2 regions of the Pseudomonas sp. LBUM1645 genome follow, and region 2 is predicted to be linked to the other one. Evidence: riboswitches for the same ligand, from Rfam matches in the RefSeq annotation. Region 2 holds a riboswitch; the other holds the start of a gene.
The links. Region 2 has a riboswitch for cobalamin ahead of cobW (cobalamin biosynthesis protein CobW). Riboswitches for the same ligand answer to the same signal wherever they lie in the genome.

Region 1 (5,720 bases), 920 kb from region 2:
CGGCGGCCGAAGATGTGACGCTCGCGATCGTCCATCAGCGCAGCGACCAACACCTCGGCGCAGTCGTTGATGCCTTCGACTTTGAGCTTCATGAATTCGTCGGTGCGCTCGCCGAGGGCTTCGGCGGTGCGGATGCGTTCTTCTTCCACCAACAACTGGATCTTGCCGCGCAGGGCTTGATCACTGATGCGGATGAACCGCCAGGGCTGCATCAGGCCGACACTCGGCGCCTGATGCGCGGCTTCGAGCAGGCGCCGCAGTAACTCGGGCTCGACCGTGCCGCCGCTGAAATGACGCATGTCACGGCGTTCGCCGATGGCGCGATAAACCGCTTCGCGTTCAGCCTCGGAAAATGCGTTGTCAGTCATGGCCTCTTCGCGAGCAAGCTCGCTCCCACAGGGTTCGTGTGATCCATTGTGGGAGCGAGCTTGCTCGCGATGGCGGCCTCAAGGTCAGGCGCAAACAATGCGGCTACAGCAGTTGGATTGGACGGGAAATAAAAATGCACATAAGAGGCAGTCATCCGCCCCTCACGATAAACCGCCTCCGCCCCTCGCCCGCCGTTAGGGCTCAAGCCACGAGCAATCGGCTCAAGCTCGGTACTGGTCAGCGAGTGGTGATAGGTGTGCCCGCGCAACGAACCTTCCGGCAACTCGACTGCCTGCAACGCCAGCGCGGCCAGACGCTTTTGCATCACCGCATCCCCGGCCAGCAAGCCGACCAGTTCAGCGCGAGTGCCCTCGACATCGGTCAACGAATCGAGCAGATAAAGCATGCCGCCGCACTCGGCCAACAATGGTTTACCTGCCGCATGGTGAGCGCGGATTGCGGCCAGCATCGTAGTGTTCTGTGACAGCGCCACATGATGCAATTCGGGATAACCGCCCGGCAGATAGAGGCTGTCTGCCTCCGGCAATTGCGTGTCACGGATCGGCGAGAAAAACAGCAACTCAGCGCCCATGGCGCGGAGCAGATCCAGGCTTGCGCCGTAAGTGAAGGCGAACGCTTCGTCACGGGCCACAGCAATCCGCACACCAGCCAGCAACGGCTCGGCAACGATCACATCAGGCGCGGCGAATTCCACCGCTGGTGGCAGCGCGACCTCGCAGCTGCTGGCCAGTGCATCGGCCGCCGCATCGAGACGCAGATCGAGATCGTTCAACTCACTGGCCTGAACCAACCCGAGGTGCCGACTCGGCAATTCGATACCGGTTTCCCGGGACAAAGCGCCGTACCAGCGCAAACCTTCAGTGAGGCTGCCTTCCAGTAACTGCGCGTGACGCAGGGTGCCGACGCGGTTGGCCAGCACACCGGCAAACGGCAAGTCCGGCTGATAACGCGCCAGCCCCAACGCCAGTGCGCCAAAGGTCTGCGCCATGGCAGTGCCGTCGATCACACCCAGCACTGGCACACCGAAATGCCGCGCCAGATCAGCACTGGACGGAGTGCCGTCAAACAACCCCATCACGCCTTCGATGAGGATCAGATCGGCTTCGCCTGCGGCCTCCCACAACAGCCGACGACTTTCCTGCTCGCCGACCATCCACATATCCAATTGATAAACCGGCGCACCGCTGGCGCGCTCGAGAATCATCGGGTCGAGAAAATCGGGGCCGCACTTGAACACGCGAACCTTGCGCCCCTGATTGCGATGCAAACGGGCCAGTGCGGCGGTGACGGTGGTCTTGCCCTGACCGGAGGCCGGCGCGGCAATCAATACCGCCGGGCAATGACGATGGCTATTCATAAAGTGCAGCTCACAACTCGACGCCTTTTTGCGCTTTGATCCCGGCCTGGAATGCGTGCTTGATCACGCCCATTTCGGTGACGGTGTCGGCCAGTTCGATCATCTCCGGCTTGGCGCCGCGACCGGTGACCACCACGTGCTGCATCGGCGGACGGGCCTGCAAGTCGCTGAGCACTTGATCGAGATCCAGATAACCGTGCTTGAGTGCGATGTTCAATTCATCCAGCACCACCAGGCCGATCGACGGGTCACGCAGCAATTCGCACGACACCGCCCACGCGGCTTCAGCGGCGGCGATGTCACGCTGGCGATCCTGGGTTTCCCAGGTGAAGCCCTCGCCCATCACATGAAAACGCACCTGTTCCGGGAAGCGCCGGAAGAACAGTTCTTCGCCGGTGCTGCTGCGTCCTTTAATGAACTGCACCACGCCACACTGCATGCCGTGGCCCATGGACCGGGCGAGCATGCCGAAAGCCGAGCTGCTTTTACCTTTGCCGTTGCCGGTCAGCACCAGCAGCAGGCCACATTCATTCGGGGAGTTGGCAATGCGTTCGTCGATCACGGCTTTTTTGCGCAGCATGCGCGCCAGATGACGTTCGTCACGATCAGGGGTATCAGTCATGGGGGAGCTCTCCGTTGAGGCTGGATAACGGCGGGCAGGCACAAGAATAGACGGCAAAAAGCCTGGCATCGCCCACCGTGATGCCGCTGGATGGATCAGGCCGGTCTCCGGGCTCATGAGCGGCGTTTTGCCTGACTGCGCGCCTTCCCATGTCGACAGTCGACACAGTGGCTCAAGGCGCAGTCTTCACTCATTTACCGTTGCGGGGGCAGCGCCGGGATCATGGCTCTTCGTCGCTTGAAGAGAGTCACTCACCGGCTTCCCTGTTTCACTCTGTCGACCAAGGTCACAGAGCACCTGAAACAAGCCGCGAAGGTTAGAGGGTTGGGGATGGAGCGTCAATTGAAGACGGGCAGCGTGCGAGCGAATAACTGCCGTCGATCAATTATCTGACGCCAATCTTGTGCCACACTCTCAGCAGTGATATCAAAGAGCCACAACCTCACAACACAATAACAAGGGTGAGCCACATGCAAGGCATGATCATCAGCAATCCGAAGCTGGAATTCCTGCGCCCGGTGCTGGAACGCTGGTTTGACTGTATCGACCGCTACAACGCCGTGCGCGGCGATAACGACACGCCTTACTGGTTCGACGAAAAAGCCAACCTGAGCCTGCTGTCCGCCGCGGCCTGGATGGCGGAAATGGTCACGCTGCAACAAACACCGACCCGTAAACAGACCGAAGAAGGCGAACGCAATGGCCGCGCCGATCTGTTTATCGCGACCAGCGAAGAACGCGCTTACCTTCAGGCGACCCAGCGCTGGCCACGCGTCAACAGCCTGAACCTGACTCAAGCATTGCAGGACATCACCAGCGATGCCAAACGCATCAGCTACGCCAGCGACCTGAAACTCGGCTGCCTGTTCGTTGCGCCACAAAAAGCCCAACAAAGCGCCACCCCGGAAGAACTCCAGGACATGGTCGACGATCTGCAAAAGGAACACACCTGCGCGGTCGCCTGGTACTTCCCCTATGCCTATCGCAAGTTGCGCAACGAAGCCGGCAACTATCACCCCGGCATTGCCGTGCTGTTCAAGGAAGCCCGCGGCTGACGGTTGAACCATCGCGCACCTGCGCTTCTCTACTGATTAGGTCAATGCATTCATAGGGAAGATCAGCATGCGCAAGCCCCAGCTCGCTCTCGTCATCGTGCTCGCCGGAGGGCTTGCCGCCTGTGGTGAAAACGCCAGGCTGCAAGTCTCCGACGGCACCGGCCCGTCGCCCAAGCTGCCAGAACCGAACAAAACCCTGATCCCGACGATGAACATCGCCCCGGCGATCGGCTGGCCGGACGGCACGAAACCCATCGCTGCGACAGGGACTCAGGTGGCGGCTTTTGCCGAAGGTCTCGATCACCCGCGCTGGCTTTACGTGTTACCTAACGGCGACGTGCTGGTGGCCGAAACCAACGCACCACCCAAACCCGATGACGGCAAAGGTATTCGTGGTTGGGTCATGGGCAAAGTCATGGGCCGTGCCGGCGCCAAAGTACCGAGCCCGAATCGCATCACGCTGCTGCGGGACAAGGACCACGACGGCATCGCCGAAACCCGCACAGTGTTCCTGGAAAACCTAAACTCACCCTTCGGCATGACCTTGGTCGGCAATGACCTGTACGTCGCCGACACGGATCGCTTGCTGCGTTTCCACTATGAAAACGGCGAGACGGCGATCAAGTCGCAGCCGATGAAGGTGATCGACTTGCCGGGCGGTACGCTGAATCACCACTGGACCAAAAACGTCATCGCCAGCAAGGACGGCAGCAAGCTGTACGTCACGGTGGGCTCCAACAGCAACGTGGCCGAAAACGGCATGGACAAGGAAGAAGGTCGCGCGGCGATCTGGGAAGTAGATCGCGCCACCGGCAACCATCGGATCTTCGCCTCGGGGATTCGCAATCCAAACGGCCTGGCCTGGGAACCTCGGAGCGGCGCATTGTGGACGGCGGTCAACGAGCGCGACGAAATCGGCAGCGATCTGGTGCCGGACTACATCACTTCAGTGAAGGACGGCGGGTTCTACGGTTGGCCTTACAGTTATTACGGCCAGCACGTCGACATCCGCGTCGAGCCGCAAAACCCCGACCTGGTGGCCAAGGCCATTGCTCCGGATTACGCGGTCGGCCCGCATACCGCATCGCTGGGCTTGACGTTCGCTGAGGGCAACAGACTGCCGGCGCAGTTCAAGGAAGGGGCATTCGTCGGCCAGCACGGCTCGTGGAATCGTAAACCGCACAGTGGCTACAAAGTGATTTTCGTGCCGTTCGCGGGAGGCAAACCGACTGGGCAACCGGTCGATGTGCTCACAGGTTTCCTCAACGCAGATGAGAAAGCCATGGGCCGGCCGGTAGGCGTGGTGATTGATCAGCAGGGGGATTTGTTGGTGGCGGATGACGTGGGCAATAAGGTGTGGCGCGTGTCAGCGGCCAAGTAAAAGTCAAAAGATCGCAGCCTGCGGCAGCTCCTACAGGGCGTACACCATCCACTGTAGGAGCTGCCGCAGGCTGCGATCTTTTTCAATAGGCGCCTACCTTTTGCGGCACAGCGTCAATCCATCACCTATCGGCAACAACGACAGATCCACACGCGAGTCATCCTTCAAGGCGCGATTGAGCGCCTGGATGGCTCGGGTGTCTTCGCTCTCGGGATTGTCCTCAAGCACCCGTCCGCTCCACAGCGTGTTATCAAACACCGCCAGACCGCCGACGCGCAGCAGACGTAATGCGTGCTCCAGATAGCGTGGGTAGTTGGCTTTGTCGGCATCGATGAAGATCAGATCGAATGGCGCTTGCTGATCCAGCTGAGCCAGGGTTTCCAGCGCGGGCGCCAGACGCAGATCAATCCGCTCGGCAAGCCCTGCTTCCTGCCAGTAACGGCGCGCGGTGGCGTTGTAGTCACCGGGTATGTCACAGCAGATCAGCGAGCCGTCATCCGGCAATGCAGCTGCCATGCACAAGGCGCTGTAACCGGTAAAGGTACCCACTTCCAGCAGACGCTTGGCGCCGGTGAGTTTCACCAGAAGCGCGAGGAACTGACCTTGCTCGGGCGCCACCTGCCAGCGAGCCATGGGCAGCGCTTGGGTTTCGTCACGCAAACGCTTGAGCAGCGGCGTTTCACGCAGGGAAACGTCGAGCAGGTATTGATACAGGGAATCGTCGAGATTGAGTGTGCGAGCGGTCATGACAACCTCTGCAATTTAGGGGTTGCGTGCCAAGTGCTCAGGTTGCAAGACGCGCTTGGCACTCAGATAGGCTTTCTGCCAGTAAGCCTTGGACAAGCTGTCGAGCTTCACCGTGCCACCGGTGGCGGGCGCATGGACGAAGCGACCTTCGCCGACGTAGATCCCGGC
Region 2 (5,720 bases):
ACCGGCCAGGCCCCAAAGCAGGCCTTGGGAGGTTTTGGTCGGTGCGCGCAAGGTGTAGAGACCGGCGAGCATCAGGGCGAAACCGACAGCGACCACCAGATTGCCACCTGTGGTGGACAGCACGCGCTGCCAGCCGTCTTCCGGTTCCCAGGCTTCGGCGTCGTGGGTGTGAGCGGCGACAGCGCCCGGGGCGTGTTCGTGAACTTCAACAGCGGCGGGCTCGGATTTTTCGTAGGTCTCGGCCTGCAAAATCAGCGGAGCCACCCAGAAGCTTTGCAGCAGGGTCAGCAACAGGGCGGCCAGCAGCCCGGTGAACCCTGCGGTTTGCGCAATACGCTTGATCATGTCAGCAGGTCTCAATGGCACGGGAATGCAGAGCTGTGGCGGGTATCGTGAGCGGCGTTGTGCACCGCTTCGATGTGCGAGAAACCGGCGAAATACACAAGGCACGCACCCAGGATCGACGCGCATGCGGCGGCGGTCAGGCGTTGAGTCAGGGTAGTGGTGGTGCTGGCGGTGCTCTTATCGGTGTTGCTGCCGGTGCTGCTGATGATCGACATGGCGCTTCCCTCTGGTCTGTCAGCGGGTGATATAGAGCGCATGGAAGACCCCTGCGAGTCGGGCACGCAGAGGTTCAAACAGCGCCCGCCCACCGCGGGTTTGTTATTCAGTGATCGTAATGGTCACTTTGTGTTGCGGGCCGGTCTCCGGGCTCACGAGGGGCGCAGGCTTTCGCCTTGACCTGCAAGCATCACCTTCCCATGCCGAACTGCTGGCACAGTGGATCTGACGCTTCGCTCGCTTACCGTTGCGGGGGCAGCACCGGACTGACATGACTTTAGAGTAAAGCACATGATTCACCGGTTTCCCGTTTCACCCTGTGAAGGGCACCCGTAACAAGGCGTGTAGGAGAGCATGGGCGGGGGCGGAGAGTCAATTGGCATGGGTTCTCAACTCGGGACTGAGGCGCGTCAATCGCGGGCAAGCCTTGCTCCTACAGGACGGCGGCGCTCTTGTAGGAGCAAGGCTTGCCCGCGATAGCGTCCTGAGGGTCGGCACAAGACATTGACCCGCCCCCACACGATGCGTAGCCTTGCGCTTTCGAGGTTCTTCGGCGTTTGTCGAAGCTAAGAAGGGAACGCGGTCGATGCCGCGGCTGCCCCCGCAACTGTGAACGGTGATGTTCGCTGCCACGCCACTGCAAACCCTGTGCAACGGGTTCGCGGGAAGGCGCAGCGAATGCCAGGCCCACAAGCCCGGCACACCGTCAGCCAGGAGACCTGCCTCGAAACGAATTCTCACTACAACCGGGCGGGGTGATCCGGTGGCGAAATCTTCCGCGCGCCTATGCAGCAGCGGTCGTCGTCCCGTATGCCCGCCACCTTGCCAAAGGGCATCCGATGAAAACACTGGCCAAACTCCCCGTCACCATCGTTACCGGCTTCCTCGGCTCGGGCAAAACCACCTTGCTGCGGCACATGCTCGACAACGCTCAGGGCCGTCGCATTGCGGTGATCGTCAACGAGTTCGGCGAGCTGGGCATCGACGGCGAAATCCTCAAGCAGTGCTCCATCGGCTGCACTGAAGAAGAAGCCAACGGCCGCGTCTACGAGCTGGCCAACGGCTGCCTGTGCTGCACCGTTCAGGAAGAATTCTTCCCGGTGATGCGCGAATTGGTCGCCCGTCGCGGCGACCTCGACCACATCCTCATCGAAACCTCCGGCCTGGCCCTGCCAAAACCGCTGGTGCAAGCCTTCCAGTGGCCGGAAATCCGTAGCGCCTGCACCGTTGACGCGGTCATCACCGTGGTCGACAGCCCAGCGGTCGCCGCTGGCACCTTCGCCGCGTTCCCGGACCAGGTCGATGCCCAGCGCAAACTCGACCCGAACCTGGACCACGAATCGCCGCTGCACGAGCTGTTCGCCGACCAACTGGCCAGCGCCGACCTGGTGATCCTCAACAAGGCCGACCTGATCAGCCCTGAAGACCTGGCCCGTGTTCGCCTGGAAGTCGCTGAAGAACTGCCGCCTGCGGTGAAAGTCATCGAAGCCAGCAGCGGTCGCGTGCCACTGGACGTGCTGATCGGCCTCGGCGCCGGCTCCGAAGAACACATCGACAGCCGTCACAGCCATCACGATCACCACCATGAAGGCGAAGACGATCACGACCACGATGCCTTCGACTCCATCTCCATCGAACTGCCGCAAGCCGACGAAAGCCTGCTGCTGGACGCGCTGACCCAACTGGTGGTCCAGCACGGCATCCTGCGCGTTAAAGGTTTCGCGGCGATCCCGAACAAACCGATGCGCCTGCTGATCCAGGGCGTGGGTACACGTTTCGACAAGCACTTCGACCGTCAGTGGGGCGCCGATGAAGCGCGCACCACGCGTCTGGTGTTGATCGGTCAGGAACTGGACGCCACTCTGCTTGAAGCGCAATTGCGCGCTGCGCTCAGCGTTTAAGCCATGCACCTGCTCAGGACCCAGCCCGGCGGTTTCGTGTCGGATGACAACATTGCCGACCTTGGACAAACCCCCGCCGAGCTGGTGATCCTGTGCAGCGGCGACTCCAGCCTCGCGCTGCTCGCCGAAGCCGCGCAGCAGTTGCCCGACGATTACCCGAGCGTGCGCCTGGCCAACCCGATGCAGGTGCAGAACCACGCGTCGGTCGACCTGTATGTCGACGAAGTGCTGCGCCACGCCAAGGTCATTTTGATTTCGCTGCACGGTGGCATCGCCTATTGGCGTTACGGCGTCGAGCAACTGGTCCAACTGTCGGAGCGCGGCGTGCAGCTGATTCTGGTCCCCGGCGATGACCGCCCGGACCCGGAACTCAGCGAGCTAAGCACGGTGGGTGCGGAAGACCGCGATCGCCTCTGGCAGTTTCTGCGTCAGGGCGGCATGAGCAATGCCCTCGATTTTTTCCACTGCCTCGCCAATCGTTGGCTGGATCGCGACTACGCCTGGGCCGAGCCGCAAACCCTACCGCGCACGGCGATTTACCATCCGCATAAAAGCCCCGCTGAACTGAGGGATTGGCAAGCCGACTGGCAGGCCGGTCAACCGGTTGCGGCGGTGCTGTTCTACCGCTCGCATTTGCAGGCGGCGAACACCGGTTTCATCAATGTTTTCTGCCAGCGTTTGCAGGCGGTAGGGTTAAACCCTTTGCCGATTGCCGTGGCCAGTTTGAAAGAGCCCGGCTGCCTGACCGTGGTCGAGGACCTGTTGGACGAAGTCGAAGCCGGCGTGATTCTTAACACCACCGGTTTTGCGCAATCCAGCCCCGAAGCGCCGCACCTGCGACCGTTTCGCCGCAACATCCCGGTGATCCAGGCGATTTGCGCCCAGGACAACGAACCCGGTTGGCGCGCCAGCGAACAGGGCCTCGGTCCGCGTGATCTGGCGATGCACATCGCGCTGCCGGAACTGGACGGGCGGATCATCAGCCGACCGATCAGCTTCAAGGACCTGGCCTGGCGCAGCGAGCGCAGCCAATCCGATGTGGTCTGCTATCGACCACAACCGGAACGCATGGATTTTGTCGCCGAACTGGCGCGGCGCTGGATTGATCTGGCGCGAGTGCCCAACGCTGAAAAACGCATCGCCCTGATCCTCGCCAACTACCCGACCCGTGACGGGCGTATCGGTAATGGTGTCGGCCTCGACACGCCGGCCGCGGCGCTGAACATCCTGCGTGCGCTGCATAAAGAAGGTTATCCGCTACCCGCCGAGTTGCCGGACAGCGGCACCGCGTTGATCCAGCAATTGCTCGGCGGCGTCAGCAACGACCTCGACACCCTCGACCAGCGCCCGTGTCAGCAAAGTCTGTCGATGGACGACTACCTGCTGATGTTCAACGCCTTGCCCGAGTCCAATCGCCAAGCCGTGCTGGAACGTTGGGGCACGCCTCAAAGCGATCCGATGTGCCGTGGCGGCCGAATGATGATCGCCGGGCTGCGCTTTGGCCTGACCTTCGTCGGCATTCAACCGGCGCGCGGTTACCAAGTCGATCCGAGCGCGGTGTATCACGATCCGGACCTGGTGCCGCCTCACGGTTATCTGGCGTTCTATTTCTGGTTGCGCAACACCTACGGCGCCCACGGCGTGATCCACGTCGGTAAGCACGGCAACCTCGAATGGCTGCCGGGCAAAGGCGTCGGGCTGTCCGAGAATTGCTGGCCAGATGCGCTGCTCGGGCCGTTGCCGAACATCTATCCGTTTATCGTCAACGATCCGGGCGAGGGCGCCCAGGCCAAGCGCCGTACGCAGGCGGTGATCATCGATCACCTGATGCCGCCGCTGACCCGCGCCGAAACTTACGGCCCGTTGCGCAACCTCGAATTACTCGCCGACGAGTATTACGAAGCGCAAATGCTCGATCCGCGTCGTGCCCGGGAATTGCAGCGCGACATCCTGCAACTGGTGCGTGACACGCACATCGACCGCGAACTGCAACTCGACGAGAAACTCGACAGTGATGCCGATGCAGCGATCTGGTTGCCGCGTCTGGACACCTATTTGTGCGACTTGAAAGAGTCGCAGATCCGCGACGGCCTGCACATTTTCGGCGAATCGCCGACCGGGCGTTTGCGTATCGATACGTTGTTGGCGTTGTTGCGTATTCCGCGTGGCGATGGGCGTGGTGCGCAATCGAGTCTGCTGCGGGCCTTGGCCAAGGCGTTCACGTTGGGCTTCGATCCGCTGGATTGTGCGCTTGCCGAACCTTGGACCGGGCCGCGTCCGATTGAACTGCAATCCCTCACCGATGAAGTCTGGCGCACAGCAGGTGATACCCGCGAACGTCTGGAGCTGTTTGCCACGCAGCTGATCTCAAACACATTAGCCACCCCCGAACCCAGTGGGAGCGAGCTTTTGTGGCGAGGGGATTTATCCCCGTTGGACTGCGCAGCAGTCCCATTTTCAGGGGCCGCTTCGCGACCCAACGGGGATAAATCCCCTCACCACAAAAGCCTGCTCCCACAGGAGGCAGGTTGGGCCGAGGTGCACGCCATCATCGACAGCCTGCGCGAAGTCGTCGCGCCAAGGCTGGACGCCTGCGGCCCGGCGGAAATGCGCGGTCTGCTCGACGCCCTCAGCGGTCGCTTCGTGCCGGCCGGCCCGAGCGGTGCGCCGAGTCGCGGTCGGCTCGACGTGTTGCCGACCGGGCGCAACTTCTACTCGGTGGACGTGCGTAACCTGCCGACCACCACCGCGTGGCGCATCGGTTTCCAGTCGGCCAACCTGATTCTTGAACGACACCTGCAAGACCACGGCGATCACCTGCGCCAGCTCGGTCTGTCGGTGTGGGGCACCGCGACCATGCGTACCGGCGGCGACGACATCGCCCAGGCCATGGCGCTGATGGGCGTGCGCCCGGTCTGGGCCACGGGCAGTCAGCGGGTCGACGACTTCGAAATTCTGCCGTTGAGTCTGCTGGACCGTCCGCGCGTGGACGTGACGTTGCGCGTCTCCGGATTCTTCCGCGATGCCTTTGCCAATCTGATCCGCCTGTTCGACGCCGCCGTGCAAGCGGTCGCCGCCCTCGACGAGCCGGACGACCTCAATCCCTTGGCCGCCAAAGTGCGTGCCGAGCGCGAAGCATTGATGCAAACGGGGCTGGATGAAGACTCGGCCAAGCGTCAGGCCGGTTGGCGAATTTTCGGCGCCAAACCCGGTGCTTACGGCGCAGGCGTGCAGGGCGCCATCGATGGTCGTCTGTGG

Region 1: another riboswitch for cobalamin. It lies ahead of cobO (cob(I)yrinic acid a,c-diamide adenosyltransferase); the one in region 2 lies ahead of cobW (cobalamin biosynthesis protein CobW).

What each region holds. Positions count from the first base shown of each region.
Region 1 covers NZ_CP166811.1:5,181,842-5,187,561, forward strand. The annotation lists gene bluB (5,6-dimethylbenzimidazole synthase) at 1-368, opposite strand, end outside; gene ACA079_RS23375 (cobyrinic acid a,c-diamide synthase CobB) at 365-1,747, opposite strand; gene cobO (cob(I)yrinic acid a,c-diamide adenosyltransferase) at 1,758-2,369, opposite strand; cobalamin riboswitch at 2,451-2,685, opposite strand; gene ACA079_RS23385 (hypothetical protein) at 2,840-3,424, shown strand; gene ACA079_RS23390 (PQQ-dependent sugar dehydrogenase) at 3,492-4,805, shown strand; gene ACA079_RS23395 (O-methyltransferase) at 4,899-5,552, opposite strand; gene ACA079_RS23400 (C40 family peptidase) at 5,568-5,720, opposite strand, start outside.
Region 2 covers NZ_CP166811.1:4,262,177-4,267,896, reverse strand. The annotation lists gene ACA079_RS18975 (CbtA family protein) at 1-345, opposite strand, end outside; gene ACA079_RS18970 (CbtB domain-containing protein) at 357-560, opposite strand; cobalamin riboswitch at 682-910, opposite strand; cobalamin riboswitch at 1,088-1,302, shown strand; gene cobW (cobalamin biosynthesis protein CobW) at 1,401-2,462, shown strand; gene cobN (cobaltochelatase subunit CobN) at 2,466-5,720, shown strand, end outside.